One region of the Allokutzneria oryzae genome, then DNA from elsewhere that is predicted to be linked to it. Evidence: riboswitches for the same ligand, from Rfam matches in the RefSeq annotation. Region 1 holds a riboswitch; the other holds the start of a gene.
The links. Region 1 has a riboswitch for cyclic di-AMP ahead of ACFFQA_RS00735 (NlpC/P60 family protein). Riboswitches for the same ligand answer to the same signal wherever they lie in the genome.
Positions count from the first base shown of each region.

Region 1 (15,582 bases):
CGCCTCCACGGCTTCCGTCGCCGCGCCGTGGGAGGAGAACGGTCCGAAAGCGCCCGCTCTCGGGCTCGACACGACCGACAGGCGTGGGAAGGCCTCCTCGGTCAGCACCACCCACCAGCGCCGGTGCGGGTTGGTGGACCGGCGGTTGTACCGAGGGCGGTGCGCCGCGAGCAGCCGCAGCTCGCGCACCTCCGCCTCCAGCGAGTGCGAGCAGACCACGACGTCCACCCGCTCGGCGATGCCGACCATCTCGCGCACCCGGCGACGTCCTTCACTCGCCGTGAAGTACTGCCGCACCCGGCGCCGGAGATCGCTCGCCGTGCCGACGTAGAGCACCTCCTCGCGCGGGCCGCGGAACAGGTAGACACCGGGCGCGTGCGGCAGGTCCCTTGCCAGCTCCCGTTTGCGGCGCTGCGCCGGAGTGACCTCCGGCAGGTAGCCGATCAGCTCCTCCAGCGTGTGCACGCCGAGCCCGCCGACCCGTTCCAGCAGCCCGTGCAGCACGTCCACCGTGGCGCGGGCGTCGTCGAGGGCCCGGTGGGTCGGCGTGGTCGTCGCGCCGAACAGGTCGGCCAGCGCGGACAACCGGCAGCTCGGCGCCTCCTCCCTGGTCAGCACCCGCCGCGCCAGCCGGACCGTGCACAACGTGGTGCGGCGTGGCCAGGTGTGGCCATGTCGTTCCGCCGCCGCGCGCAGGAACCCGATGTCGAACGCGGCGTTGTGCGCGACCAGCACCGCCTGGCCGACGAACTCCAGGAAGGCGGGCAGCACGCTCGCCATCGTGGGCGCGCCGGTGACCATCGCCTGGGTGATTCCGGTCAGGGAGACAATGTTCGGCGGAATCCCACGTTCGGGGTCGACCAATGTGCCGAACTCGCCGATCACCTCGCCGCCGCGGACCTTCACCGCGCCGATCTCGGTGACCGCGTCCTCGGCCGCGCTGCCGCCCGTGGTCTCCAGGTCCACCACGACGAAAGTGGTCTCGCGCAACGGGGTGCCCAGCTCGTCGAAGGAGAGCTGGGCGTCCTCGGGCTCGCGCGCGGCGCCACCGGCTGCCGTGATCGTCATCGGTGATGACGCTAGGCCAGGGGTCTGACAGGCTCGCCCGCGACCAAGCCAGCTGTGTCCTCGGCGGGCCAGGCCGTAGCCTGGGGCGGTGTCAGCCCACGAACAGCCATCCGGTGGCGAACAGCCTGATCCGGGCGACCGGCGGTCCACGATGGACGGTCAGCCGGCCGTCGCGGGCGAAGACCCGCTCGCGGGGTCGAGCATGGGCGATGTGGCTGGCTCCGACGAAATCTCGGACTGGGGCGGGATTCCCGACCCGATCCGCGCCCGCCTCGCCGAGCTCGCCGCGGAGGCGCTCGGCACGCTGCCCAGGATCGACGTCCCGCAGACGCTGCGCGCGGTCGCCAAGTTCGCCCCGGCCAAGCGCGCCCGCCTCGGTGCGGGGCCGCTGCTGGCCGCGCTCCGCGACCACCAGGGCTTCCGCACCGCGGTCGTCGAGTGGTGCCGCGAGCACCGGCCCTCGGTGCTGGAGCTCACCCCCTCCGACGCCGTGGCGTCGGGCGCGGCGGCGGTGCTGACCGGCGCCGAGACGACCCAGCTCTACATCGAGCTGGTCGCGCGGCGCACCGAGGACGCCCACCTGCGTGCCGAGCGCGACACGGCGATCACGAAGGCCGACAAGCTCGTTGCGGAGACCGAACGGCTGCAAGCCGAGCTCGACGTGGCCAAGGGCGCGGTGGAGCGGGTGAACACCGACCGCGAGGCGGAGCTGGAGAAGCTGCGCAAGCGACTCCGCGAGCAGGGCGTTCGGCTCAAGCAGGCCCGGGACGAGGCGGCGGCCGCCGCCGAGGAGCTCGAACGCAGCAGGGCCGAGTTCGCCGAGGAGACGAAGGCGCTGCGGGCCGCGAGGGACCGCGAGCGCGAGCGCGCGGAGCTGGAGCGCAACCGCGCGGCGAGGGCCAAGGAGGACGCGGAGATCGCCCGCCAGTCCGCCCGGGAGGCCCGCCAGGCCGACGAGGTCCGGTTGGAGCTGCTGGTCGAGACCCTCTCGGGCGCCGTGACCGGGCTGCGCCGTGAGCTCGCGCTCGGCGGCAGCGGGCCGCGCCCCGCCGACATGGTGCGCGGCGCGACGACTGCTCAGGGCACGGTGGGCCGCGTCGAGGACCCGGCCGCGCTGGACCGGCTGCTGGCGTTGCCCAGCGTGCACCTGGTGGTGGACGGCTACAACGTCACCAAGACGGGCTATCCCGACCTGACCCTCTCCGACCAGCGCGAGCGGCTGAACCAGCAGCTCGCCGCCCTCGCGGCGCGGACCGGGGCCGAGGTCACGGTCGTCTTCGACGGCGCGGGCGTCGTCGCGGTGCCGCAGGCGCCGCCGAGGGGGGTCCGCGTCCTGTTCAGCGATCCCGGGGTGCTCGCCGACGACGTGATCCGCGCGTTGGTCACGGCGGAGCCCGAGGGAAGGCCGGTGGTCGTGGCCACCTCCGACCGGGCGGTCGCGGACTCGGTGCGTCGCCGCGGGGCCCATCCCGTTCCCTCGGCGGTGTTGATCGCGCGCCTCGGACGGGTGTGAGACGCAGGTCTCTTTCGACTTTGCCGGAGCCGCCCCCTAAGCTCTTCGTTCGAACATATGATCGAACGGAGGTGGACGGCGTGATCGTCGACTGCGACGGCTGCGAGCTGCGGGGCGATGCCTGCCACGACTGCGTCATCGCGGTGCTGATCGGTGTTCCGCCGGAGGTGCCGCCGCGGCCGGGACTGACGGAACCGCAGGTGGCGGTGTCCGTCGCGGTGGACGCGCTGGCCGAGGCCGCCGCGCTGCCGAGGCTGCGGCTGGTGCCGGTCAAGGGGCGGATCCACGTCGAAGCCGAACGGTCGGGAGATGACGCTGAACGGGAGCGCCTGCGGGTCGGCTGATCAGAGCAACCGGTCACAAGGCGCAGCGTTCGTTACGCCGAACGATGCCTTGTGCGCATTTTCACGACTTTCTCTTGGGGGCCTGTGGACGCCAGGTCTCACGTTTCGTAACCTAGCCGAGATTTCGCGGCCAGCAGCCGTCCACAGCGGACGGCTCCGCGTCATCACCGCCGAATCGGCCAGTCGGGGTGCCGAACCGGGGACCCAGTGAGTTGGGGTGAGTCCGGCCCAGCGCCGGTAGGGCAGCTTCGGGCCCGAACCCGTCAGCTAACCCGGTAGGCGGTCGAAGCACGAAGGAGCAATGCGTCGACGTGGCGTCGAACCGACTGAAGCGCACGATGCGTGGGGCACTGACCGCCAGCGCTGTTGCCGTGGCCGTGAGTATGGTTCCGGCGACTCCGGCACTCGCAGACCCGGACACCCCCGCCAATGCCTCCGAGGCCCTCAAGCAGCTCAAGGCCCTCAGCGACGAGGCCGAGAAGCTCACCGAGGAGCTGCACAAGGCCAACGACGACCTCAAGGCCAAGGAGGCCGAGGTCAACAAGGCCAACGAGGAGCTCGTCAAGGCCAACGCCGCAGGTGACCTCGCCAGAAAGCAGGAAGGCGAGCTCCGCGGCCAGGTCGACCAGCTGGCCAGCTCCTCCTTCCAGGGCACCCGCATCAACCACATCAGTGCCCTGCTGTTGAGCAAGTCCCCCAACGAGTTCCTCGACAAGCTCTCCGTGGTCGACCTGATCACCAGTGAGAGCAAGGACTCGATGGACAAGCTCAACGCCACCATCGAGCAGGCCAAGACCGCCGCTCGCCTTGCCGACGAGGCCAAGGCCAGGGCCGCCCAGGCGGCCGAGGCCTCCGCGAAGATCAAGACTGATCTGGAGAACCGCAAGAAGGAAGCGGCCCAGAAGCAGGAGAAGGCCAAGCAGCAGCTCGACCGGCTCAGCTCCGCGGAGAAGAAGAAGCTCGCGGACCAGGGGCTGGACGTCGACCTGTCGAACCTGCCGGACGGCGGGATCGGCGCGGCGGCCCTGAAGATCGCCGTGACCCAGAAGGGCAAGCCCTACGTGTGGGGCGCCGAGGGCCCGGACTCCTACGACTGCTCCGGCCTGACCTCCTGGGCCTTCGGCAAGGTGGGCGTCAAGCTCCCCCGTTCCAGCGCCGCGCAGTCCAAGGTCGGCGCCGTCGTCCCGATGAACAACCGGGACGCGTGGCGGCCGGGTGACCTGCTCTTCTTCGGGCAGAAGGTGCACCACGTCGCCATCTACGCGGGCAACGGCATGCAGTTCCACGCCTCGACCAGCGGCCAGCCGCTGAAGTTCGACAAGGTGCAGAGCGGTCTCTCCGGCGTTCGCCGGATGGGCTGATCTTCCGCTCAGTGATCACACTTCGAGGCCGGTCCCCCTAGTGGGCTACCGGCCTCGAAGCATTGCTGGCCCTACCATTCCCGTGTGTTCAGGCACGGCCGGTACCGGAACTGGTTGGTCGCGGCAGTCGCCGCCGTTCTCCTAGCAGGGCTGACGGTGGTCTCCATGCCGTCGGCCGACCCCGTCGTGTCCGTGGAACCGGCCCCGTCACTGGACCCCAAGGGCCGCCCGGCCCCGCCGGACACGGCGGTCGAACCGTCGGTGGAGCTGGGCCGCAGCCGCATCTCCTCGGTCACCGGCCTGCTCCGCCGCCGCGCCGAGGCCGTGCAGAACCGCGACCTCAACGCGTTCATGGACACCCTCGACCCGCTCGGCGACCCCAAGTTCCTCGCCACCCAGCAGGCGATGTTCGCCAACCTCGGCGGCGTGCCGCTGCGCGAGTGGCGCTACCGGATCGACTCCACCGACTCGCTGCCGGAGCTCGACTCGCTCTTCGGCCCGCGCCCGCCGGACGAGCTGTGGGCGCCCCGCGTCGAGCTCAGCTACGCCTTCGAGGGCGTCGACCGCGCCGCGACGAGCCGCCCGATGGGCTACCTCTTCGCCAGGCGCGGCAACGACTGGTACCTCGCCTCCGACACCGCCCTCGCCGACCGCGGCCGCAAGACCTGGCGCGGACCGTGGGACTTCGGCCACTGCCGCGTGCTGAACACCGAGTTCGGGATGATCCTCAGCCACGGCGGCAACCAGCAACTCGCGAACCGCGTCGCGGACGAGCTCGACGCGGCGATCCGCGCGGTCTCCGAGGTGTGGGGCCAGCAGTGGACCCAACGCGTCGCGGTGATGCTGCCGGAGACCACAGCGGAGCTCCAGGCGATGGTCGGCACGGAGTTCGCCGTCGACGCCATCGCCGCGGTCGCGGTCGCCGACCGGGTGGACCACGACAGCGACATCGTCGAAGGCGCCCGCGTGGTCTTCAACCCCCGCACGGCCTCCCGCCTGTCCGCCAGCGCACTGCGCGTGGTCCTCCGCCACGAGATCACTCACATCGCGGCCCGGTCGGACACCGTGGACGGTGCGCCGATGTGGCTGCTGGAGGGCTTCGCCGACTACGTCGGCTACCGCGACAGCGGCATCTCACCGCGCGAGGCCGCGCCCGACCTGACCAAGCAGCTCCGCGTCGCAGGCCCACCGTCGGACCTGCCAGTGGACGCCGACTTCCGCGCGGGCGGCAGCCGCCTGGACATGGCGTACCAGACGGCCTGGACGACGATGCTCTACCTGTCGCAGCGCTACGGCGAAGCCAAGGTCGTCGAGCTGTACCGCCGCCTCGCGGGCGTGGGCAAGGTCCCGGACGCGGTGGTCGACGGGGTCCTGCGCGACGTCCTCGGCGCCGACCGCGCCGAGATCGTCAAGGGCTGGGGCCAGTTCCTCCGCAAGACCTTCGGCTGATCAACCCCGCCCACCGTGCTCCGCGACGAGCCTGTCCGCCGCATACCGCCGCAGCAGCGTGGGGAAGTGGAAGCTGTCCGGCGCGGAGTTCTGGATCAGGTTCGCGTCGGCGAGCCGGTCCAACGCGGAGATGACCGAAGCGATGGGAACTCCGGTCAGGTTGGCGGCTTCTTGTGCGCAGAAGTCGGTGGCCTCGGCTCGCGCAAGGGCGGTGAACACGTGCTGGGCTTCGGGGGTCAGCGCGTTGTAAGACAGGTCGAACACCGTGCGCAGCGCCGCCTCGCCGTCGCCGTCGATCGCCAGCTCCGACAGCCAGTCCACCGTGCGCAGTTTGTCCACATAGGACTCAACGGTGTCGTTGCCGCAGGCGATGTTCGTTGCCGCGATGCGCACCGCCAGGGGAAGTCCACCGCACAGCTCGACGAGCGTGGTCATCGCCTCGGTTCGTTCGGGCCGTTCGAGCAGTGACGTCATCAGTGTCAGCGCGGAGTCCTGGCTGAGCACGTCCATCCGCAGGCGGTGCGAGCTGTGCGACGCCGCCAAGCCGCGAAGTTCGTTGCGGCTGGTCACCACGACGGCGCAGCGCGCGGAAGTCGGCAGCAGCGGGCGGACCTGGTCGCTGTTCGCCGCGTTGTCCAGCACTATCAGCACGCGGCGTCCCGCGACCAGGGATCGGTACCGCGCGGAGAGCCCCGCCTCGTCGGAGGGCAGGTCCTCCGGCGCGACCCCGAGCGCACGCAGGAACCCGGAGAGCACCTGGGTCGGCGGGACCGCTAATTGTTGTGCGTGGCCGTGGAGATCCGCGTAGAGCTGCCCATCGGTGAACGTCTCTTCGAGGCGGTGCGCCGCGTGCACCGCGAGGGCGGTCTTGCCGACTCCCGGCGGGCCGGAGACCAGGACGACCGCGTCCCTGGCCGCGAGGTGTGCGGTGATCGTTCTTAGCTCAGACGTGCGCCCGACGAGTTCGCCGATGTCCGCGGGGAGCTGGCAGATCGGCCACCAGGTGGTTCGTTCCGGGGCGGTCGGGACGAGCAGGGCGTGTTCGCCACGCAGGATCGCCTTGTACAGCCTCCTCAGTCCCGGACCTGGTTCCTGACCAAGGCTGCTGGTAGGTCTCCAGCGCCGCGGCCTGGTTGCCGCACTGGTAGAGCGCCAGCATCAACTGGCCCCGCAGTCGCTCGTCCAGCGGCTGCTCCGATGTGAGGTACTGCAGCTGGGGCAACACTTCCACGTGCCGTCCGCAGCGGAGCATGAGCTCGGCCCTGCGGTCCGCCGCCGCCCTCCACTCCGCGTTCAGCCGCACGACCTCGGCCTGGTGCAGCGCCACCGAGTCCACATCGGACAGTGGAAGGCCGCGCCACTCGGCCAGGGCCTTGTCCAGCAGGTCGAGCTTCGCCCCGACGTCCTCCTCCCCGGCGGCGCGCCGGACCAGGGCGCGGAACCGGAGCAGGTCGAGCTGGTGCTCCTGGACCCGGACCTGGTACCCCTCCGGCAGGGTCTCGATCACCGACGGGGAGCCGAGCAGCGCCCGCAACCTGCTCACATACGTGTGCACCACCGCTCGCGCGTTGTCCGGCGGCGCTTCTCCCCAGAGACAGGTGACCAACCGGCGCACCGGCACTCCAGCGCCGGGAGAGGTGAGCAGGCACGCCAGCAGCACCCGGTGCTTGGCCGCGCTGATGGGCTGTTCGCTGCCTCGGCGAGACACCATGAGCCCGCCGAGGACGCCGAACCGCAGGTCCCTGCTCACGTCGGGGCGTCCACCCTGAACTGCCGGGCACCCTGCAACGCCGCCAGGCCGCGAAGGTCGTTCTCGCTGGTCACCAGCACGGCGCAGCCCGAGTCACCCGGAAGCAGAGTGCGCACCTGGTCGGGGCTCGCCGCTCCCTCCAGCACCACCAGCACGCGGCGTTTGGCCAGCAGCGACCGGTAGAGCGCCGTGCGCTCCTCGGCTTCCGGAGGAACCTGGTCCTCGCGGACACCGAGCGCCAGGAGGAAACCGACGAGCACGGTGGCCGTGTCCCCGTCGAGCTCGGCGTGCAGTTGGCCTCCGGGGAACGCCGGGCTCGCCCGGTGCCCGATCCTGGCCGAGAGCTCCGTCCGGTCGTTGCCGGGAGCGCTGGTCAGCACCACCAGCGGCACCGTCGGCCGGTCGTCCGGGTTGACCAGCAGCTCGGTGATCTCGTCCACCAGCGCGGCCCGGCCGGGCAGATCACCGGGGTCTGCTGGCAACTGGGCGGGCACGATGACCGGTGGGTGGGGTGGCTGTGGGTTCATCGGCAGCGCGCCGGTGCGGATGCCCTCGTGCACCGCGCGGAGCTCCGCGCCGGTGTCGATGCCCAGATCGTCGGCGAGCAGCCTGGTGACCTCGGCGTATGCCGCGATCGCATCCTGTCGGCGGTGTGAGCGGTACAGCGCCACCATCAGCTGGCCCCAGAATCGTTCGCGCAACGGGTGCTCCGCCGTCACCGCGCGCAGCTCCTCGACCAGCTCCCGGTGCCAGCCGAGCTGGAGCTCGGTGTCGAAGCGCTGTTCCAGCGCCTGCAACCGTTCCTCCACGTAGATCGGCACCTCCGGCGCTCGGTCGCGCAGGGCGGCGCCGCCCACGTCGACCAGGAGCGGGCCGCGCCACAGCTGGACGGCCTTGCGCAGGATCTCGGCTCGTTCGCCGAGGTCGCGCGTCGTCTGGGACCGCGCCACCAGCGCGCGGAAGTGGTGCAGGTCGATGTCCTCGGGGTCGGTCTCCAGCAGGTAGCCGTCCGGCCGGGTCCTGATCAGCGTCGCGTCCGGGTCGCCGATCGCCTGCCGCAGCCGCATAACGTACGCCTGGATCGCGCCCTTGGCCCCGGCAGGCGGGGCGTCCTCCCAGAGCCAGTCCACCAGGGTGCTGACCGGGACGACCACGTTGACCCGCATCAGCAGGGCCGCCAGCAGGGTGCGCTGCTTGGCCGCGCGCAGCGCGACCGGTGAGCCCGCACGGACGATCTCCAGCGGGCCGAGGATCCGGAAAGTGGCTCCGGAACTCATCGACATCTCCTGACCTGGTCTTTTAGTGTCTCGAAGGCTAGCCAACGGAGAGTGTCGGCGGTGTCAGTCCGGCGTCAGCGATACGACAGGATCGCCTGCCAGTATTCAGTGCGAGGGGGAACCGGATGGCCCGCACCCGACCGGGGGGAGACGGTGCGGGCCATCCAAGAACCCCTCCGAGGACTCCCTCACCGGGCTCTCCAGGTCCCCCAGCCTGGTTGGCCCGTGGACACCGCGCGTACCGACGGCCCGTGTGCGGGCGGTGTCGAATCCGGGGACGAGTGCCGGCAGCCATGAGCCGGTGCTGGATACCGAGATGAGTGAGGGAAACGGGGGTGGCCCGCGCCAGGGGGGAAGTACAGGCGTGGGCCGCCCTCGACAACTTTCTTCTCCGGCTTGCTTTCTCTCTTGCCGTGACGCGGCCAGACGCCCTGGGGGTGCGTCTGGCCGCGTTCCGTGTTCCGGTGCTTTCGCTGACGTCATAGCGCGAGGCTGTTCGCGTCCGTCCGAAATGAGCGGTGTTGCTGTTCCCGGTGTTAGGGTCCCTCGGATTTCGCCACCGGACCCTGGGGACCTCATGACTTCCTGGCGACTGCCGTTCACTGACCCCGCAGCTCACGCTCCCGGGCCGCTCGCCGCCTTTTACGACCGGTTGCACGCCTCCGGGCTCGGCTCTTTTCCCGACACCGCGTCCGGTGTGTTTCCGGTGTGGCGCTACGAGCTCGTCGAGAAAATCATCAAGGGTGCCGATCCGGCCGTCTCCAACGGGAACACCCTTGACCCGCTCACCCCGATGAGCAGGTTCGCGGCCAATCCGGGAACCTGGTCCAGCCTCGTTCATCTCGTGGGTGTCCCCAAAGCCACGGCGAACTCCGACGGCGCTCCGCACGAGGAGGTCCGGCGCGCGGTCTTCGCGCATCCCGGCGGCCTTTCCCTGAGCCCCGCCACCACCGAGGAGACCTTCGGTGACCTGGTCCGCCGCCGGGTCGCCGCCGTCGCCGACGACGTCGAACGGTCTTGCGCCGCGGGCGGGGTCGTGGACTTCGCCGCGGTTTTCGCGCGACCGTTGTCCGCGGGGATCATCAGCGAGATCGTTGGCTTCGCCAAGGACGACGAGCTACAGGTGCGCTCGTGGAGCGACGCGCAGACCTCGTTGCTCGGCCGTGTGCTCGACCGCCCCGGACAGGTGCAGGGCGTGCGCGGCCTCAGCGACCTGTCGCGAGCGTGCCGTCGGCTGGTCAACGAGCGTGCGAAAGCGCCGGCGGACGATCTCGCGAGTCATCTGCTGCGCCAGGGGCTTCCGGTGAAACGGGCCGCGGCGACGCTGATGAACATCATGGCGGCCGGTTACTCGACGACCTACGGGACCCTGCTCAACGCACTGCACCACCTGCTCTCCGACAGCGGGCGGGAACACTGGGACGCCTTGCTGGACGAGGCTGTCGCGCCGGTGCTGACCAACGAGCTCATGCGTCTGGAGACCGGCCTCATCGGGTGGAAGCGGAAGGCGCGGCACGTCGTCGACGCGGGCGGCTCCACCATTCCCGCCGGTGGCCAGATCCTGCTGATGATGGGCGCCGCCAACCGTGATCCCGAGCATTTCCTCGAACCGCACCGGGTTCGGCTCGACCGGCAGGAGCGGAAAGAGCCGAAGGGGCTGACCTTCGGCGCCGGACCGCACCTGTGCATGGGGCGCGAGGTTTCCCGGCTTGAGATCGGTGCGGCGCTCACCGTGCTGCGCAAGCGTTTCCCGGACATGCGGCTGGGGATTCCCGTGGACGGTCTCCAGTACGACCCCGACCACCTTTTCCGGACTCCGTTGTCCCTGCCCGTCCGGCTCTGAGGCAGCGGACACGGCAACGGCGGCCGGGATGCCCGGCCGCCGTCGTCGCGGAGCTCCTACTTCGTGTACATCGCCTTGATGTCGCCGGAGAAGGTCTCCGCCACCACGTTGCGGCGCAGCTTCAGGCTCGGCGTCAGCTCGCCGCCGCTCTCGGTGAAGTCGACCGGCAGGATGCGGAACTTCTTGATCGCCTCCGCGTTGGACACCGCCTGGTTGGCCTCGGTCACCGCGGCCTGGATCTCCGCGACCAGGTCCGCGTCCTCGGCGAGGCTCTCCACCGACGCGTCCGCGGGCTTGCCGTGCTGTTCCTTCCACGCCGGGAAGAACTCCGGGTCGATGGTGATCAGCGCCGCGATGAACGGCTGCTTGTCGCCGACGACCATGCACTGGCTGATCAGCGGGTGCACCCGCAACCGGTCCTCCAGCACCGCGGGCGAGACGTTCTTGCCGCCCGCGGTGACGATGATCTCCTTCTTGCGGCCGGTGATGCTCAGGAAGCCCTCGGAGTCCAGCTCGCCGAGGTCACCGCTGTGGAACCAGCCGTCCCGCACCGACTCGGCGGTGGCGGCCTCGTTGCGCCAGTAGCGCTGGAAGACGATCTCGCCCTTGACCATGACCTCGCCGTCCTCGGCGATGCGCACCGAGGTGCCGGGGACCGGCCTGCCCACGGTGCCGACCTTGAACGCCTGCTCGGTGTTTACGCACGCCGCCGCCGAGGTCTCGGTCAGGCCGTAGCCCTCGAAGACCGGGATGCCCACGCCTCGGAAGAAGTGCGCCAGCCGCTCGCCGAGCGGGGCGCCGCCGGAGACGGCCGCGACGCAGCGACCGCCGAGCGCGGCACGCAGCTTGGTGAAGACCAGCTTGTCGAAGAGCATGTGCTTGAGCTTGAGCCCGACTCCTGGGCCGCCGTTGTCCCGCGCCTGGCTGTAGGCAACCGCGGTCGCCTCGGCGGCGTCGAAGATCTTGCCCTTGCCCTCGGAGTGCGCCTTCTGCTTCGCGCTGTTGTAGACCTTCTCGAAGACCCTGGGCACCGCGACGACGAAGGTCGGCCGGAACGAGCCGAGGTCGCGCACGAGGTTCTTCACGTCCGCGGTGTGCCCGACGGTCAGCCGCGCGTAGACCCCGCAGATGGTGATCGCGCGCGCCAGGACGTGGGCCAGCGGCAGGAACGCCAGCAGCGAGTTGCCCGGCTGCATCAGCCGGGGGAAGGCGGCGATGTCGGCGCGCACCTCCGCGATCAGGTTGCGGTGGGTCAGCTCACAGCCCTTGGGGCGGCCGGTGGTGCCGGAGGTGTAGATCAGCGTGGCCAGGTCGTCGGCTCTGACCTCCTTGCGGCTGTCGTGCACCTGCGCGTCGGTGACGTCGGCGCCCAGCGCGGTCAGCTCGTCCACCGCGCCCGCGGCGCCCTCGCTGCCGGGGCCGTCGATCTGCCAGACGTGCCGGACCTCGGGCAGCCGGTCCACCACGCTGTCGACGGTGCTGCGGTGCGCCGCGGTCTCCAGGACCACCGCCTTCGCCCCGGAGTCGGACAGGATCCACTCCACCTGGTGCGCCGAGGAGGTCTCGTAGATCGGCACGCTCGCGCAGCCCGCCGCCCAGATCGCGAAGTCCAGCAGGGTCCACTCGTAGCGGGTCTTCGACATCAGACCGACCCGGTCACCGGGCTTGAGCCCGGCCGCGACCAGGCCCTTCGCCACCGCGATCACCTGGGCGGCGAAGTCCTTGGCCGTGACGTCGACCCACGTCCCGTCGATGCGGCGGCGGAAGCTCACCGCCGTGCCGAACCGCTCGGCATTCGCCCACACCATGTCGGTGAGGTTTTCTTCCTCAGCCACGGTGGCGGTGGCGGGGACGCTGAACTCACGCACGTCATGACCTCCGAGCGACGGGTGTTACTGACGAGTTAACGTAGCGCGCGGTAACGCGGAGACAATAGGCCGTAACCCAGATGTTCTCCTCCATGGCACGCTGCCGCTATGCCATCGGTTGACGTCCTGGACGAGACCTTCCTCGCCGTGCCGCCCGCGCGGGTGGCCGCTGTCTTCGCTGATCCCGGTGCCTGGCGGCGGTTCTGGCCCGACCTGAGGCTGGAGGTCTACGCCGACCGCGGCGCGGAAGGACTGCGCTGGACGGTCCGCGGCGCGCTCGTCGGCACGATGGAGGTCTGGCTGGAGCCGATGCTCGACGGCACCCTGCTGCACTACTTCCTGCGCGCCGACCCGCCACCCGGCACGACCGTGCCCGCGGGGGAGAGCCAGCGCAGGCAGTTCGCGTCCAAACGCGTGGCCTTCGCCCTGAAAGCCCGGCTCGAAGCGGGCAGGGCTCCCGGATGCCCGCCGTCCGACGCGCAGTGAGGCCATGCAGAGCACGGTCAGGCCGTACCTGGCTTCGCTGGCGGAGGATCGGCGCGGCACGCTGACCGAACTGCGCCGGATCATCCTCGAAACCTTCCCGAGGGGTACGAGGAAGGCATGCAGTTCGAGATGATCGGTTATGCGCTACCCGGTCACCCGCAACAAACCGCTGCTGGGCGGAAACGGGAAAGAAACCCAACATGGGCAAGGCGTGTGTCCGTTTCCGGAAACTGGACGACGTGTCGCTCTACCGGATTGCCGCGACGGTGGCTGAAGTCCCGGTCGAGGAATACATCGCGAGGTATGAGCGCAGCAGGCGGGGCTGAGTTTTCCCGTTGTTGCCTGAAGTCGCCCATGCGGTGCGGCGGAGCTTGCTACGTTGGCAAGCTGATGCTGTGCGTGAGGGGATGAATACGCCGTGTCGGAGTCGGGGGAGGCCGCGTGGCAGCGGTCGGCGGAGTCGTTGCGCTCGTCGGTGGACGGAGTGGCCTCGCTGCAGTCGCTGGTGGCCGCCGGTGAGGTCCGCCTGGAGTCCTGGGCGGCGGAGAAGCTGAAGAAGGCCATTCAGGACCAGCTCTATCTCGCCGAGAAGTGGGTCAGTGAGTCGGCATATCTGGCGCGAGACTTGCCACTGGGTGGCCACTGGGTGGGATTGACGATGGCGATGAAATGGGAGCGCCGTGCACGCGGCCCAGGGTCGATCCAGGAGCAGCTTGTGCTGTACGTACAAGCACTAAAGGACGCCCTCGTTGTGGTTGACCAGGCAGTGAAGGTGACGCGAGCCGCGGATGAGAACGGCGCGTCCGGGTTGGGGGGACTGAACCAGTGAGCGTTAGTAGGTCGGTTGTGACTGGTGTCGGGATGTTGCTGGTCGTGGCTGGATGCGCTCCTGTCGTGTTGCGGGGATCTCCTGAGACGATCTCTGGTCCTCCACCGCCGCGTGTTCCCACCCTGAAAGCTGTCGAGCCGTGTTCGTTGCTGACGGCCGAAGAGGCTGCGGGTATTGGCCTGGCTCCTGGTTGGCCCGACCAGCTCGCTGACCTCCGTCAGTGCTGGTACGACAAGAAGGGTGAGAGTCGACCGGCGAGCGGTTCGATCTTCGTCGATGAAGGACCGGGGAAAGGGGCCGACGACCTCAAGCCGCCCGGTCTCATCGACGAGGCCGGGGTCAGGAACGAGGTCATCGCTGGGCATCCGACGACGAGCTTTCCCAGTTCGGACGGGTTGCGCTGCATGATCACCATCGATGTCAACACCGATGAGAACGTGACGGTGCAGTCGTCGTTGAAGGTGGCTGGTCAGCCGGAGTCCGCCTGTGCGATCGCGCGGAAGATGGTGGGGTTCATCGCCCCGCGTCTGCCGAAAAAGTGACAGTGAACAGCGGTGACCATGAGGCTCAAGGGAAATGGGGAAGCGGAATCGTCGCGCTTGCTCACGGCAATTTCGAAGTCGGTGGGGAGACACCACTGGCTGATGGCAATGGGGTGTCGGAGTTGAGGGCCTACAGGTCGTCTACTGCCGCAGCAGGAGTTTTGCTGGTGCTCGCTGGATGTGCGCCTGCGGTAGTGCGCGGCGCCCCGGATACGGCTTCGGGATCACCTCCGCCGCGCGTTCCGGTGCTGAAGGCGGTTGAGCCGTGCTCATTGCTGACGGCCGAAGAGGCTGCCGGACTTGGCCTGCCGCCTGGCAGGCCGGACCAGCTTGCTGATCTCCGCCAGTGTTGGTTCAACAACGTCGGTGAGGCACGTCCGGTACGGGGATCGATCTTCGTCGACGAGGGGCCCGGCAAAGGGGTGGACGATCTCAAGCCGCCCGGTCTCATCGACGAGGCCGGGGTGAGGAACGAGGTCATCGCCGGTTACGCGACGACGAGCTATCCCGATGCTGACGGCATGGGCTGTCTGGTCAACATCGATGTCAACACCGATGAGAACGTGACGGTGCAGTCGTCGTTGAAGGTGGCTGGTCAGCCGGAGTCCGCCTGCGCGATCGCGCGGAAGATGGTGGGGTTCATCGCCCCGCGTCTGCCGAAGAAGTAGGTGTCGGGGGAGCCATGGACAGCACCAGTCCTCGCTACACGAAGTCCGACTGGCGAGTCGTTGGGAAAGACCACGGGCTCGGGGACGTTCTCCGATGGGACTCCCCGGGCGACCAGATCGGCGAGCAGGAGCAGCGGCTGCGCGGAGCGGTTCGGCGGGGTGACGACCGGGCGATGACGCAGACCGGGCACTGGGAGGGCGTGCCGCACCAGCAGATGTGGGACGAGATCCACGACCGGAACAAGCCCGGCGACGTCTTCCGGGACGCCGACCGGTGGACCGCGCTCGGCAACCGGATGGCCGAGGCGTCCGGGGCGATGGCGCGGGCCGTGGAGAGCACCGCGAGCGGGTGGGTCGGCCGCGGCGGGGACGCGGCGCGGGCCGGGGCGCAGAAGCTGGCGGAGTGGGCCGGTGATGCCGCGATCTCCTTGCAGTACATGGGAAACCGGACCGCTGATCTCGGGATGACCGCGGAGCGGGCGAAGAACGCCATGCCCAAGCCCGTGGCGTTCACCGAGAAGAGCGCCATGGAGTCCACGTTCCTCGGCAGCGCTGGCGGACTGCTGGGGATGATCAACCTTGCC
Region 1 covers NZ_JBHLZU010000002.1:74,864-90,445, forward strand. Annotated here, with positions in the region: gene ACFFQA_RS00720 (DEDD exonuclease domain-containing protein) at 1-1,068, opposite strand, end outside; gene ACFFQA_RS00725 (NYN domain-containing protein) at 1,220-2,581, shown strand; gene ACFFQA_RS00730 (hypothetical protein) at 2,662-2,925, shown strand; cyclic di-AMP (ydaO/yuaA leader) riboswitch at 3,084-3,223, shown strand; gene ACFFQA_RS00735 (NlpC/P60 family protein) at 3,297-4,286, shown strand; gene ACFFQA_RS00740 (basic secretory protein-like protein) at 4,371-5,735, shown strand; gene ACFFQA_RS00745 (NB-ARC domain-containing protein) at 5,736-6,791, opposite strand; gene ACFFQA_RS00750 (AfsR/SARP family transcriptional regulator) at 6,679-7,485, opposite strand; gene ACFFQA_RS00755 (AfsR/SARP family transcriptional regulator) at 7,482-8,762, opposite strand; gene ACFFQA_RS00760 (cytochrome P450) at 9,340-10,605, shown strand; gene ACFFQA_RS00765 (AMP-dependent synthetase/ligase) at 10,662-12,473, opposite strand; gene ACFFQA_RS00770 (polyketide cyclase / dehydrase and lipid transport) at 12,582-12,959, shown strand; gene ACFFQA_RS00775 (hypothetical protein) at 13,444-13,788, shown strand; gene ACFFQA_RS00780 (DUF3558 family protein) at 13,821-14,330, shown strand; gene ACFFQA_RS00785 (DUF3558 family protein) at 14,333-14,998, shown strand; gene ACFFQA_RS00790 (hypothetical protein) at 15,013-15,582, shown strand, end outside.

Region 2 (15,582 bases), on a different contig from region 1:
AACATCGGCGAGCACAGGGCCACGCCACAACGACAACGCCTCGCCCAGCAAACGGGACCGGGTCCCCCGCGAAGTCGACTTCGCTCGCCGCACAAGCTCCCGGAACCGCAGCAGATCAACCCGCCCGCCGCCGATCACGTACCCGCTGCCGACCGTGCGGATCACGTCATCCCCGAGCAGCCGCCGCAGCCGAGCGACATGGGTCTGCACCGCGTTCCGCGCGGTGAGCGGCGGGTCCTCACCCCACAACGCGTCAACGAGTTCTATCGCGCTCACGGTCCGCCCCGGCTGCAACAACAATGCGGCGAGCACGACCCGCTGCTTCCCGGCCCGCACCGGCACGACCCGCCCGTCCACGACCACCTCGAGCGACCCGAGCAGCCTGAACTCAACGGTCATCGCACCCGTTCCAGCAACTCCCGCACACCGTCGGCCTCCGGCATGCCCATCCCGGCGAACATCTCCACCGCCCGCTCCCAGTGCTCCCGCGCCCCGACCACGTCACCGGCCGCACGCAGAGCTTCCCCCACAACCCGCAACGTCCGCGCCTCCCACACCTGGTGATGAAGCTTTCGGTGCTGCTCAAGTGCTCGCTCGCCGTATTCCACCGCCACGGCGGGCTCTCCGGCACGGGCGTAGCACTCGGCCAGAGCGGTCCGAGCCATCGGCTCACACAGCCTGATGTCGTTTTCCAAAGAGATCCTCAAAGCCTCAGAGGCGGCCTCCTCCGCTTCCGAAACCCTGTCATGGGCTAGCAGCATCTTCGACAAGTCGACGAGCGACATGGCGAGTCCGGGCAGGAACTTGATCCGGCGCATCACGTGGACACTCTTCTGCTGCAAGAGCAGGGCCTCTTCGAGATCACCTCGTCGGCGACAGATCTCGGCTAGTGTTCCCGAAGCCTCTGCCTCCTTGAGCTTGTTTCCCGTTTCGATGGCAATCTCCAGGGACCTCCCCACATGGATGGACGCCTGGTCGACATCGCCGGCAAAGAGATGGGTCAGCGCCAGTTCATCCAGTGCCGCCGCCTCACCATGACGCGCGGCAAGCCGGTGCCACACATCGAGAGCCTGTTCAAGCAGCGCCCGCGCTTCGCGAACTCGACCACCTTCCCTCGCCATCAACCCGAGGTTGCTCAGTGAGATCCCTTGGATGTGAAGCACCTCGAGCTCCTTGGCCAACGCCAATGCACGCTCAAGACAACCTCTGGCCAGGTCGATATCACCGGAATGCGCATATGCCGCCCCCAAGTTCATCAGAACATTGGTCAGTGCATGACTCTCGCCGAGCTCGCGAAAAATCAGCTCAGCCTCGAGCAAGTAGTCGACAGACTCAACCTGATTTCCCAGAAGAGCGTGCGCAACACCGAGGCACGTGTAGCTCTGCGCCTCTCCGACCCGGTCACCCAATAGGCGATACATTGCCAGCGCACGCCCGTGCAGTTCCACACTTTGCTCAGACTCGTAAATCGCCTGCTTGAACACCCCCAACCCGGTGCACATGAGAGCCCGACCGTGCCCATCATTCGCCTCATCGGCGGCGGCGCGCCCATATTCGAGCAACTCGAGCCAGTCGGATCCATATCTCCGATGGCGGAGATAACTAGCCATGGAGAAAACGAGCTCCCATGAATATCTCAAAGGCCCCAGCTCGCTCGAGCTGCGCACCATGGCAATAAGATTGGCTCGCTCATCATCGAACCAGGAAAGCGCTTCTGTCGCACCTTCAAAGGCGACTTCAAGACCGGCCGGGACTTCGAGGTCAGCAGGAGCACACCGCATCTCCGGATTCAACACTTTCGCAGCATTATTCACTGCCGAGAGGTAGGACTCAAAGAGCGCGCGACGAGCCCGCGAATCTCCGAATGACTTCCCAGCTAGGGAATACTTCTTGTGCGAGTAAAGACGGATGAGATCGTGAAACTGGTATCGGCCCGGCCGATGTTCACGAATGAGATTAGCGGCGGAGAGCTTGTCCAGGATGACACCTGCCCACCCGAGGTCTCGATCAGTCAGCGCAGCGGCGACCCAGCTCGTGAAATCAACCCCAGGAACCAGAGCCAGCGCGGCGAACAATTTCTTGCCGTCAGGGTCGAGTGTCGCGTAGGACAGCTCAAATGCGGCCCGTACCGCAGCGTGGTCGTCACCCTCGATCGTCAGCGAGTCGAGAAGGTCACCAGATTTCATCCTGTCGATATAGGCACGGACGTCAATGGCCTGGAAAGCCAGGTTGGCGCCGGCGATCCGCAACGCAAGCGGAAGGTTCCCACAGAGCGTGGCGAGCTCCCGTCTGGCGTCCACATCAGCTTCACCCCATCGGCCACCGACAAGCTCGCCAAGCAGTTCCCCCGAATCCTTGACACTCAGCGTAGGCAGCGACAGTGGATGCGCCGAACCCTCGCCCGCCAGAGCGCGGAGCTCGTTCCTACTGGTGATCAACACTGAGCAACCGGGCAGCGCCCGAAGCAAAGGACGCACCTGTTCCGCATCTGCCGCGTTGTCGAGGACCACCAGCACACGCCTGGTCGCCATCGTCGCCCGGAGTTTCTTCGCTTGCTCCTCCAGCTCGGTGGGAACCTCCTGTGGCCTCGTCCCGAGCGCTCGGAGAAATCGGGCCAGCACCTGTTCGGCCGTCGGGGTAACACCCCTCGAATACCCATGCAGGTTCACATGCAGCTGGCCATCCGGGAAGCGGTCTTTGACCCGGTGCCCCACACGAACAGCAAACGCCGACTTACCGACCCCCGGCGGCCCCGACACGACAACAAGTCGAGCACCCTCGGCTTCAGGATCGAGCAGGCTCACCACATGCTCGATCATCTCCGCCCTTCCCACGAAGTCACCGAGATCGGCAGGTAGCTGTTGCGGAACAACCCGAGCCTCGACGTCAGGCTCCGCGGCCTGCTCAACCTCGCCCGTGAGCATCTTCTGGTGGAGCTCGCGAAGCTCGGCTCCAACCTCGGACGACAGGTCCAGCCCCGTCCGCTGCACGACATCACGGAACGCCGCCAACGCCTCGGCCTGCTGCCCCGAGCGGTACAACGCCAGCATCAGCTGTCCCCAGAACCGCTCACGAAACGGGTACTCCGCCGTCAGCGCACGCAACTCTCCAATGACCGAGCCATGCCTCCCCTGGCTCAGATCGACATCGATACGCCACTCAAGCGCCTGTAGAAGCTCGGCTTCCAGAGCCGGGCACTCGGCGTCCCTCAGCTCATCGGACGGCACATCCAGAAGAGGACGGCCGCGCCACAGTCCAACTGCCTCACGCAACGTCTCCGCTTTCAGCTCGCCTGATTCGCCAGAAGCACGGGCGACAAGGCTGCGGAAGCGAAGCAAGTCCACGCGGTCCGGGTCCACATCTACGAAGTAGCCACCCTCGACGGTTCGGATCAGCTCCGCAACACTGAGCGCTCGCCGAAGGCGGGTCACATGGGTCTGGACGGCGTTGTGTGAGTCCTTCGGCGCGTTGTCTCCCCATAGGTACTCGACCAGTTGACTCGTCCGAACCGGTCGCCCGGCATGAAGCAGCAAGGCGGCAAGGACAACTCTCTGCTTGGGCGCGTTGATCGGAACAATGTGACCGTCAACCCAGACCTCCAGAGATCCGAGGACCTTGAACTCGACTGCCAACGTGGCAGCCCCCCGCTCGCGCGCGCTCCTACCCACGAAACATCCCCCGTTCTCCCGGCTACACACCGGTCGTGTCAGGTCTCCCCAGACCTGTGACGGTGCCGACTCGACTCGTCAGCGCCTACCTCTATTACATGGCGGCCTTCACAGCATCGCTGCTGGTGAGGCGCGGCGACACGGAGTACGCGTTCTCTGGGGCATTGACCGGAACGAGATGGCCGTCCGGGGTCCGTTCAGCGGTGCCTGACGGACGGTTGGCGACCCCCCGTTATCGGGCCGTCACCAACTGCCACTAACGTGTTGTGCGCCACGTGAGCAACCCGCCCACAGTGACGAACGTCCCTCAAGCGGTCGTCCCGCGCTCGACGACCGGCCTTTCGGCGTTCACCGCAGGTCCATCCCGAGCGCTTAGCGTCCGAGCCGTCGACGCCGTTCGAGGAGGTGGCCGTGCAGGCATTCCGTCGCATCGCGGTACTACTGCTGACGATCTTCGGAGTGCTCGCGAGCGCCACCGCGCCGGGCATCGCGGCGCCTTCCCGCGTGAAGCCGCTTCCGCAGGCACACGCACACAACGACTACGAGCACACGCGTCCGTTGCTCGACGCCCTCGCCAACGGCTTCACCAGCGTCGAGGCCGACATCTACCTGGTGGACGGCGCCCTGCTCGTCGGGCACGACCCGGACGACCTGCGGCCGGACCGCACTCTTCAGTCCCTGTACCTGGAGCCGCTGCGCCAGCAGGTCATCGCCAACCACGGCCGTGTGCACCCCGGCCGCCCCGGACTGTTCCAGCTGCTCATCGACCTGAAGAACACCGGCGCCGCCACCTACGCAGAGCTGGACCGGGTGCTTCGCTCGCCGAGGTACTCCTGGATGTTCAGCCAGTACGTGTCCGGCAAGGTCGTTCGCGGTGCCGTTGACGTGGTTGTTTCCGGCGACCGGCCACGTCAGCTGATGAGCGGTCAGCGGCACCGCCTGGCGTTCTACGACGGCCGGATGACCGACGCGGCGGACCTCGGGCCCGGTTCGGACGCCAAGCTCGCCGCCCTGGTCTCGGACAACTGGACGAAGCTGTTCACGTGGAACGGCGTCGGTCCGATGCCTGCTGCTGAGAGGGCGAAGCTTCGCGAGATCGTGGCCACCGCGCACCGGGCCGGCCAGCGGGTTCGGTTCTGGGCGACGCCCGACTCGCCGGGACCCGAACGCGAAGCGATTTGGCGAGAACTCGTCACCTCTGGGGTGGATCACCTCAACACCGACGATCTGTCCGGACTGCGAGCGTTCCTCACAAGGGGCTGAAGGGTTGTACTTCTACGCCACTTGGTGGCGTCACCCACGTGACCCAGACCTCACATACGGTAATTGATCCTGGGTTGGAAACGACCCGGTAACGGTGCCTCCAGCTGCCTAAACCTCCTCGATCGTAAAACACCCCCTTCGCGTTACTGTGACGACGGCCACACTCTGAGACGTTTGGGTTCCCCGCCGCGGTTACGTACGGTCGCTTCTCGGTTGGCCCCGAAACCCAACCGACGCAGTGCCGGAGAGCTGACGCGCCAAATCCTGTCCAGCAGGTCTCCGGTCAACGACCCCGAGCGGAAAGACAACTTCTGGACAGGAGCGGGGGAACCACTTCCCGGGCGTCCCGAGCGCCCTAGGGGTGAAGCCGGTCCCGACCGGCCGGGCCCTCCCCGACAGAGCCCGAACCCGACAGCTCACCTCGCAGGCGCGGTAGGAGAGAGAGAAATGACTTCTTACCGAGGCAAGCACCGCAAGCAGTCCACCACCGGTCGCAACGTGGCCCGCCTGGCAGTCGCCGGCGCCGTGGCCGCAGCGCCATTCGTTGTGACCGCAGGCACCGCCTCGGCCGCCACCCCCAACTGGGATGCCCTCGCCAAGTGCGAGAGCGGCGGCAACGCAAGCATCAACACGGGCAACGGCTACTCCGGTCTGTACCAGTTCAAGCAGTCGACCTGGCTGGCCTACGGTGGCGGCGCCTACGGTCAGAACGCCCACCAGGCAACGGCTGCCCAGCAGACCGAGATTGCCCAGCGGCTCTACAACGCCAGGGGCGCGAACCAGTGGCCTGGCTGCACCAAGAAGACCGGCTGGGCGAACGGCGGTGGCGGCGGTGGCAGCACCAAGGCCAAGCCCGTGTCCAAGAAGCAGGTCACCAAGAAGGCCGCTCCGGTGAAGAAGGCCGCGACCCCCGCGCCGGCCGCCACCGCTCCGGTCAAGATCGAGAAGAACGGTGCCGACTACACCGTTGTTGCCGGTGACACGCTGTCCAAGATCGCCGCGGCGAACAACGTCGAGGGCGGCTGGAAGGCGCTGTTCGAGCGCAACAAGGACGTCGTCAAGGACGCCAACCTGATCATCGTCGGTCAGCAGCTCGACCTGAAGTGACGATGTGCTGAGCACGTCCTGGTGAAAGGCCCTGGCCAGCAATGGCCGGGGCCTTTCGCTCGTCTCCGGCGAGCTACGGGCAGTTGACCCACTCTTCGGTCCCGTCCGCGAAGAGCTGGCGCTTCCAGATGGGGAGCCGTAGCTTGACCTCATCGACAAGATCAGCGCACGCGACGAAGGCCTCGCGGCGGTGCGACGCGGAGACCGCGCACGCCAGGGCGGAGTCACCGATCCCGAGGTCACCGATGCGGTGGCTGACCGCGAGCGCGAAGACCTTCGGGTGCCGGGCGGCCACGTCGGCGGCGACCTCGGCGATCACCTTCTCCGCGCTCGGATGGCCGGAGTACTCCAGCTCGCGCACCTCGCGGCCGCCGTCGTGGTCGCGGACCACGCCGGAGAACGTGACAACGGCGCCCGCGGTGCGGCTCGACACCAGGTCGGCGTGCTCGGCGACGTCGAGCGGGGACTCGGTCACCACTGCCCGCAGCACCTGGGCCGGAGAGTCGGCTCGTGTCACGTGGTCACCTCCGCTCAGCTGGTCGACCGCGTGGTCGAGCACCCCGTCGAGCACGGTGAGCCCGTCCCGCACTCCGCCGGTCGAGCCGGGCAGGTTCACCACGAGGGTCCGGCCCGCGACTCCGGCGACTCCGCGCGAGAGCACCGCGGTCGGGACCTTCGGCAGGCCTTGGGCGCGGATCGCGTCGGCGAGGCCCGGAATCTCGTAGTCCAGCACCGAGCGGGTCGCTTCCGGCGTGCCGTCGGTCGGTGAGATGCCGGTCCCGCCCGTCGTGACCACCACGTCCACGCCGTCCGCGATCGCGGCGCGCAGCTCCGTGGCGACCGGGTCCCCATCAGGGACGACCACGGGCGCGGGCACCTCGTAGCCCTTCGCGCTCAGCCAGGACTCGATCACCGGACCGGTGCGGTCGGTGTAGACGCCGGCTGCCGCGCGGTTCGAGGCCACGACCACGCGGGCCGTGCGCGCGCTCACCGGTCCTCCGGACGGGTCCACAGGCCGGTCTTGCCGCCTTCCTTGCGCTCGACGCGCACGGCGTCCAGTGTCGCGGCGGGGTCCACGGCCTTGACCATGTCGTGCAGCGTGAGCCCGGCGACCGTGACCGCGGTCAGAGCCTCCATCTCCACACCGGTGCGGTCCGTGGTGCGGACGGTCGCGGTGATCCGGACGTCGGAGCCCTCCGCCGCCAGGTCCACGACCACACCGGCGAGCGCGATCGGGTGGCACAGCGGGACGAGGTCAGGCGTGCGCTTGGCACCCATGATCCCCGCGATCCTGGCGGTGGCCAGGGCGTCGCCCTTCGGCAGTCCGTCCCTGCGCAGCAGCGATACGACCTCTTCGGTGGTGCGCAGCACACCGGTGGCGACGGCGAGCCGGGCGCCCGGCCGCTTGTCGGACACATCGACCATCCTGGCCGCTCCGGCCTCGTCGACGTGGGTCAGCTCCTCCGCCACGCCGTTCTAGCCCTTCGCCTGCACAGCGGCCGCGCGGACGGCCTCGGCGACGGCGGGCGCGACCGCCGCGTCGAAGACGCTCGGCACGATGAACGAGGCGTTGAGACGGTCGCCGTCGACCACGTCCGCGATGGCGTTGGCGGCCGCGACCAGCATGTCGTCGGTGATCGTGTGCGCGTGCGCGTCGAGCAGGCCGCGGAAGACACCCGGGAAGGCCAGCACGTTGTTGATCTGGTTCGGGTAGTCGCTGCGACCGGTGGCGACGACGGCCGCGTGCTTCTGCGCCTCCAGCGGGTCGACCTCCGGGTCCGGGTTGGCCAGCGCGAAGACGATCGGGTTCTCGGCCATCGTGGCGACCTGGTCGGCACCGAAGAGGTTGGGCGCCGAGACGCCGATGAAGACGTCCGCGCCGACCAGCGCCTCGTGCAGGGTGCCGCTCATCTTGGTGGAGTTGGTGTTCTCGGCGATCCAGCGCAGGTTCTCGTCGACGAGGCCGTCGCGCTCGGTGTGCACGATGCCGTCGATGTCCACCGCGACGATGTCACCGGGCTTCTGCTTCAGCAGCAGGCGGATGATGGCCGAGCCCGCCGCGCCGACGCCGCAGACCGCGATGCGGCAGTCCTCGATGTTCTTGCCGACAACGCGCAGGGCGTTGCGCAGAGCGGCGAGCACCACGATCGCGGTGCCGTGCTGGTCGTCGTGGAAGACCGGGATGTCCAGCTTCTCCCGCAGCCTGGCCTCGATCTCGAAGCAGCGCGGGGCGGCGATGTCCTCCAGGTTGATACCGCCGTAGACCGGGGCGATCAGCTCGACCGTGCGGATGATCTCCTCGGTGTCCTGGGTGTCCAGGCAGATCGGCCAGGCGTCGACACCGGCGAACTTCTTGAACAGCACCGCCTTGCCCTCCATCACGGGCAGCGCGGCGGCCGGGCCGAGGTTGCCGAGGCCGAGCACCGCGGAGCCGTCGGTGACCACGGCGACGGTGTTGCGCTTGATCGTCAGCCTGCGCGCGTCCTCGGGGTTGGCCGCGATCGCCTGGCAGACCCTGGCGACGCCGGGCGTGTAGGCCCTGGAGAGGTCGTCGCGGTTGCGGAGGGCGACCTTGGAGGCGATCTCCAGCTTGCCGCCGAGGTGCATCAGGAAGGTGCGGTCGGAGATCTTGCGGACCGTCACGCCCGGCAGCAGCGACAACGCGTCGGTGATCACGGTGGCGTGGTCGCCGGAGAGCGTGTTGCAGGTGATGTCGACGACGACGCGGTCGGAGTGCGACTCGACGACGTCGAAGGCCGTGATCACGCCACCGACCTTGCCGATGGAGCTCGTGAGGTCGCCGGCGGCGCTCGCCGACGGCGGCGCCTCGACACGCACGGTGATCGAATAACCCGGCCCCGGTACCGGCATTGCACCCTCCCCGGTCAGTGCTGCTCAGCGGTGCGCACAGCCTAGACCTCGGAGGATTCCGGCACTCGCACGGCTCGGAAAGCCGTGGCGGCGCGCCCGCCGTGACGGGCGCGCGTCGCCGCTACTTGTTGATGACCGTGACCGGGTGCTCGTAGTGCACGTCCTCGGCGGGGAAGGTGATCTCGCCGAAGGGGGACTGCGCGCCCTGCAGGTGGCTGGCGAGTTCGCTGACCGGGTGATGACCGTCGGCGGTCTCCCCAGGCCAGGTCGGGTCGATGCGCTCGGGGCGACGGGCGGCCTTGGCCACGGCTCCTCCTCAACTCGGGAAATACCCGCTCAGTGTGCCTGATGCGGCCCCGGCCCGGCGCGCGCCCATAGGCAGCGAAATCGTCGGCATATAACGTGGTACCGATGTCCGGTCACTCTCTCGTCGACTGGCTGCGCGCGCAGGAGGAACAGGCTCTCGTCGAGCTGTTGCGGGCGCGCCCGGACCTGGCGACCCCGCCCCCGCCAGACACCACCGTCCTGGCCACCAGAGCAGGCATGCGCGCCTCCGTGGTCCGCGCGTGCGAGGACCTGGACTCCTTCACCCGCACCGTGCTGGACGCGTTGGTCGTCGCAGGCGCTGACACCGACCCGCAACCGCTCACCAGGATCAACCGGTTGATGGGCAAGGGCGTGCCCGCGGCGCGCACCAAGCAGGCCGTGCGCGCGCTGCGCGAGATCGCCGTCGCCTGGGGGCCGGACACCGCGATCAGCGTGCTGCCCTCCGCCGTGGAGGTCACCTCCCAGTTCCCGGGGAACCTGGGTCGCTCGGCCCCGCAGCTCGACGAGCTCGACCTGCCCAAGGTCGTCGACGAGCTCGACGCGGGTGAGCGCAGGCTGCTGGAAACCCTCGCGGCGGGCCCGCCGATCGGCCGCACCAAGGACGCCTCCCGCGTGGTGCCGCTGGAGCGCGCGGAGAACCCGGTGCAGAGCCTGATGGCGCGCGGCCTGCTGCTGCGCAGGGACCCCGAGACGGTGGAGCTGCCGCGCCAGCTCGGGCTGCTGCTGCGGGGCGACCGGCCGATGGGCCAGGTCCAGGTCGAGCAACCCGCGCTGGCCACCACCGAGCGCGGTTCCTCCACTGTGGACTCCACTGCCGCAGGTGCCGCGCTCGAACTGCTGCGGCATGTGGAAGGCCTGCTGAAGCTCTGGTCGATCGAACCACCGGGTGTGTTGCGCTCCGGCGGGCTCGGCGTGCGCGACCTGCGCCGCCTGGCCAAGGAGCTCGACGTCGACGAGCCCCGCGCGACGCTGCTGGCCGAGCTCGCCCTCGCCGCCGCGCTCGTCGGTCACAGCGAGGGCACCGAGCCGGAATGGGTTCCGACGACGCACGCCGACACGTGGCTGGCCGCCCCTGCGGAGCAGCAGTGGGCCACGCTCGCGAGTGCTTGGCTGGAGCTGCCGAGGCTGCCCGCGCTCGCCGGGCGCAGGGACGAGAAGGACAAGCTGCTCAGCGCGCTCTCGGACGACTTGCGCAGGCCGGTCGCGGAGAGAGAGCGCAAGCGGGTGCTCGGCGTGCTGGCGGACCTGCCGCAGGGCGCGTGCGTCAGCGATGTCGGCGAGCTCGTCGCCGTGCTGGCCTGGCGGGCCCCGGCGCGTGGCGGACGGCTGCGCGACGAGCTCGTGCGCTGGGCGGTGGACGAGGCGACCGCTGTGGGCGTCGTCGCGCTCGGCGGCCTGTCCACTGCGGGTGCGGCTCTGCTCAACGAAGGTCCGGCCGAAGCGGCCAAGCGCATGCTGGACGCGCTTCCCGAGCCGATCGACCACGTGCTGGTGCAGGCGGACCTGACCGTGGTCGCGCCCGGCAGGCTCGAACCGGAGCTCGCCTCGGACATCGCCCTGGTCGCGGACGTGGAGTCGGCGGGCGGCGCGACGGTCTACCGGATCACCGAGGGCACCGTGCGGCGCGCGCTCGACGCCGGGCGCTCCGCCGCGGAGCTGCACGAGCTGTTCAAGGTGCGGTCACGCACGCCGGTGCCGCAGTCACTGAGCTACCTGATCGACGACATCGCCAGGAAGCACGGACAGCTGCGGGGAGGAGCGGCCGGGTCGTTCCTGCGCTGCGACGATCCCGCGCTGATCGCCGAGGTCCTCGCCAACCCGGACATCACCCGGCTGGAGCTGCGTCGGATCGCGCCGACCGTGCTGGTCAGCCCGCTGGCGCTGGCCGAGGTGCTCGACGGCCTGCGCGGCTGCGGCTACGCGCCGGCCGCGGAGGGGCCGGACGGCGGCGTGGTGGACCTGCGCCCCAGCGGGCACCGCATCCCGGGCAGGTCGCGGGGGACCCGGCGGCCGTTCCTGCCGACGCGGCCGAGCGCCGAGCAGCTCACGTCGGTGGTGCGGCAGATCCGGGCGGGTGACCGGGCCGCCGACGCCCCGCGCGGCGAGGCGGTCTCCACCTCGACCATCGGCACCGCCGCGACCATGGCTCTGCTCCAGGAGGCGGCCGCGGCCAACCGCAGCGTGTGGATCGGGGTCGTGGACTCCCACGGCACGGCGAGCCAGCGGATCGTGCAGCCGGTCAGCGTGGCCGGGGGCGTGCTGGAGGGCTTCGACCACGGGCACGGCGTGGTGCGCCGGTTCCCCCTGCACCGGATCACCTCGGCGGCGGTCGTCGAGGAGCAGTAGGCGCCTCCGTAGCGACTGTCCACTTCGGAGCGACCCGATGCGGTGATCAATTTATCTAGTTAAGCACTCTCCGGAAGTGTCCACAGTGGACATATAACACGTAATCCCACGCCGGAGCTGGCACAACCGGAAAGTTGCCCACTGTCCCTCCATTGTGGTCGCTCTGTACCCGTTGTAGTGCACCGTTGCGCCCTAACGTCGTGGGTAGCTGCGCTCACTCGCCCCACACGGGTGGCGCGTGCAGGAATCGGACAGTGCCTGGCGGTCGACGACCGCCACATCTAGGAGGAACCCCGAATGCCCATCAGCAGGTTGGCGCGGAGATTCGCAACGGTGACCGCGGCGGTAGCCATGTCGGTCTTCTTCATGTCCGCGGGTTACGCCGGCGCCGCCACGGTGGACGCTGACGTCGACGCGAAGGTCGGCGCGAACGTCGGCGTCGGGGTCAAGCTCCCGGTCAAGGTCGGTATCGGCGCGGACATCGACGGCGACGTCAATGTCGGCGTGGGCGTGAAGGCGCCCATCAAGGCCGGTGTCGGCGTCAAGGTCGGCGGCGACGTGAAGGTCGGCGTCGGGGTCAAGGCGCCCATCAAGGTCGGTGTCGGCGTCAAGGCTCCGATCAGGGTCGGTGTCGGCGCTGGTGTCGGCGTCGGCGCGGGTGTCGGCGTGGACGCGGGCGTCAAGGTCAAGCTCCCGGTCAAGGTCGGCGTGCGGCTGCCGATCAAGGTCGGTATCGGTGCGGACGTCGACGCGGGTGTGGACGCCGGTGTCGGCGTGGGCGCCGGTCGCTCCGCCGCTCCCAAGACGGGCGTGAAGGCTGACGTCGACGCGGACGTGAAGGCCGGCGTGCGGGTCTCCGCGGCCGACCTGAAGGTCAAGGTGGCCGCCAAGGTCGACGCGAAGGTCGACCTGGCCGCGAGCGCCAAGCTCGACAAGATCGGTGCCTGCGTGAGCGCCCCGAGCATCGGCGCGTCCGCCAGCGCCAAGCCGGGCGTCCAGGTCGGCAACGCCGGTGTCCTCGGCGCCCTGACCGTCAAGCCGGTCATCAAGGGTCTGAACGTCTGCGCGGGCATCGGCTGATCCAGCCGCTCACAGCGCAAAGCGGGAGCCCCGGTCACATGACCGGGGCTCCCGCTTGTGCAGCCCTTCGTGGACGGGTCACCTTCAGCAGGCGTTGAGCCGGGCGGCCTGGCGCGTCAGGTGATCGCGCTCGGCGAGGTTGGGTGCCTTGTGGGCCGCCTCGGCGTACAGCCGTGCCGCCGTCGCCAGGTCGCCGTCGCGCTCGTGGAGGTACGCCGCCACCGCGACGTGGCGGGGCAGTGAGGCGTCCAGCGCCGCGAGCGCCGCCAGCCCGGCGCGCGCTCCGTCGGCCTCGCCGACGGCCACCGCGCGGTTGAGCCGGACGACCGGGCTGTCGGTCAGGCGCGTGAGCTCGTCGTACCACTCGACGATCTGCGCCCAGTCAGTCTCCTCGGCGGTAGGCGCGTCAGCGTGGAGTGCCGCGATGGCGGCCTGGGCCTGGAACTCGCCCAGCCGGTCGCGGGCGAGGGCCGCCTGCAGGATCTCGACGCCCTCGGCGATCGACTCGGTGTCCCACCGCCCGCGGTCCTGCTCGGCGAGCGGCACCAGGCTGCCGTCGGGCGCGGTCCGGGTGGCGCGCCGGGCGTGGTGGAGCAGCATGAGGGCGAGCAGCCCCGCCACCTCGGGGTGGTCGATCGCGGCCGCGAGCTGCCGGGTGAGCCGGATGGCCTCGGCTGCGAGGTCGACGTCGCCGGAATAGCCCTCGTTGAAGACCAGGTAGAGGACGCGCAGCACGGTGGCGACGTCGCCTGGCTGGTCGAACCGCACACCGGAGACGGTGCGCTTGGCCCGGCTGATGCGCTGCGCCATGGTCGCCTCGGGCACCAGGTAGGCCTGGGCGATCTGGCGGGTGGTGAGGCCGCCGACAGCGCGCAGGGTGAGGGCGACGGCGGACGACGGGGTCAGAGAGGGGTGAGCGCAGAGGAAGTAGAGCTGGAGGGTGTCGTCCACCGCGGGTGCGGGGCCGGGCGCGGGTTCGGCGTCGATGAGGTCCTCGCGGCGGTGGCGGGAGGTGTCCGACCTCGTGGCGTCGAGGAACTTGCGCCAGGCCGCCGTGACCAGCCAGCCCATGGGATCGCGGGGCGGGTCAGCCGGCCAGACGCGGACGGCCTCGACCAGGGCGTCCTGCACGGCGTCCTCGGCCGCCGCGAAGTCGGCTCCGCGGCGGACGAGGATTCCGAGCACACTCGGCGTGAGGCTCCGGAGCAGGGCCTCGTCCAGCTGAGCGGTCACTCCGTGATGGTCGGCGGCTCGGCCAGGAACGGGCGCACCTCGAGCCACTCGTGGATCGGCTCCCCGCCCGCCCCGGGGGCGGCTGACAGCTCACCGGCCAGCTCGACAGCGCGCTCGTGGCTGTCGACGTCGATCACCATCCAGCCGGCGATGAGGTCCTTGGTCTCGGCGAACGGGCCGTCGGTGACCGGCGGGCGCCCCTCACCGTCGTACCGGACGAACATCCCCTCGGGGGCGAGCGCCTGACCGTCGACGAACTCGCCGGTCCCCTCCAGCCGGGTCGCGAAGTCGCGCATGTACTGCACGTGCGCCGAGATCTCCTCCGGCGTCCACTGGTCCATCGGCACGTCGTTGGCCGGAGCCGGAGCGCCGCGGTAGTGCTTGAGCAGCAGGTACTTGGCCATCGTGGTTCTCCTCGGTTCTGGTGCGACCCGTTTCGGTCGCCTTCACCGCAGGGACGGAGCCAGTCACGCGTTCTCGACATCGCCGCCCGAACTTTTTTTGGCTCTCGCGACCGCGGGCCCCAGGGAGCCGTTGCGTGCTCATAACGGGAGGGAACGCTCCCGAATCCCGGTACGGGTACGAAACGGAACCACCCGGCCCGCGCCGCTCGCGGCCAACCGGCTAGGCGCCGACCGTCATCCACTGGCGCATGGCGTGCTCGACCAGGGTGATCAGCGCCTGCTTGGTCGACTCCTTCGTCCGCGCGTCACAGGTGACGATCGGGACGGAGTCGTCGATGGTCAGCGCGTCGCGAACGTCCTCGACGCGGTGGTGCAGCATGCCGTCGAAGCAGTTGAGCGCCACAATGTAGGGCAGCTGCCGGTCGTCGAAGAAGTCGATGGAGGCGAAGGCGTCGGCCAGTCTGCGGGTGTCGACCAGCACGACCGCGCCGATGGCGCCGCGCACCAGGTCGTCCCACATGAACCAGAACCGGTGCTGACCGGGGGTGCCGAACAGGTACAGGATCAGGTCCTGGTCCAGCGACACGCGGCCGAAGTCCATCGCCACCGTGGTGGTGACCTTGCCCGGCGTCGCGGACAGGTCGTCCACGCCGACGCTGGCCTCGGTCATCACGGCTTCGGTCGTCAGCGGAACGATCTCCGAGACCGAACCGACAAAAGTCGTCTTCCCCACACCGAAGCCACCGGCCACGACGATCTTCGCCGAGGTCGTGGCCTGTCGGGTATCCGGTGTGTGGGGGTTAGAGCCTGCGGAGGCCACTGAGCACCCTTTCGAGGAACGCAAGGGACGGCCGGTCCCCCATGACCAAGCCGCTCTGGTGGATCATGACAAGGCCGAGGCCAGCCATGTCACCGATCAATACGCGTACCACTCCGAGTGGCAAACGCAAGTGTGCGGCGACTTCTGCGACCGATCGGGTCTCCAGGCAGAGACCGCAGATCGAACGGTGCTCCGGCAGCACGGCCGCGTCCCGCTCCCTGCCGCGGTCGCTGGTGGAGATCAGCGCCTCGATGGCGAGATCGTAGTCGGGCCGGGTGCGCCCGCCGGTGCGGGTGTAGGGCCGGACCAGCGAACCGGACTCGGTGAACGGGTCGGGCTCGTGCACGACCGGGACGTGCTGTGCGGGGACCGAGGAGATCGGGGACTCGTCGACCATGCCCCCGCCGAAGAGGTCGGCGCCCGGCCCGCCGAACAGGCCGGTGCCGCCGAGACCGTCGCGCGG
Region 2 covers NZ_JBHLZU010000030.1:36,442-52,023, forward strand. Annotated here, with positions in the region: gene ACFFQA_RS33600 (AfsR/SARP family transcriptional regulator) at 1-399, opposite strand, end outside; gene ACFFQA_RS33605 (AfsR/SARP family transcriptional regulator) at 396-3,632, opposite strand; gene ACFFQA_RS33610 (phosphatidylinositol-specific phospholipase C/glycerophosphodiester phosphodiesterase family protein) at 4,080-4,931, shown strand; cyclic di-AMP (ydaO/yuaA leader) riboswitch at 5,224-5,377, shown strand; gene ACFFQA_RS33615 (transglycosylase family protein) at 5,379-6,038, shown strand; gene ACFFQA_RS33620 (molybdenum cofactor biosynthesis protein MoaE) at 6,112-7,029, opposite strand; gene moaC (cyclic pyranopterin monophosphate synthase MoaC) at 7,026-7,508, opposite strand; gene ACFFQA_RS33630 (NAD-dependent malic enzyme) at 7,515-8,909, opposite strand; gene ACFFQA_RS33635 (hypothetical protein) at 9,031-9,216, opposite strand; gene ACFFQA_RS33640 (helicase-associated domain-containing protein) at 9,321-11,582, shown strand; gene ACFFQA_RS33645 (hypothetical protein) at 11,916-12,662, shown strand; gene ACFFQA_RS33650 (RNA polymerase sigma factor) at 12,747-13,883, opposite strand; gene ACFFQA_RS33655 (YciI family protein) at 13,892-14,299, opposite strand; gene ACFFQA_RS33660 (GTP-binding protein) at 14,520-15,119, opposite strand; gene ACFFQA_RS33665 (DUF742 domain-containing protein) at 15,100-15,582, opposite strand, start outside.
Region 2: linked by a shared signal. The riboswitch ahead of ACFFQA_RS33615 (transglycosylase family protein) and the one ahead of ACFFQA_RS00735 (NlpC/P60 family protein) in region 1 are both predicted to bind cyclic di-AMP.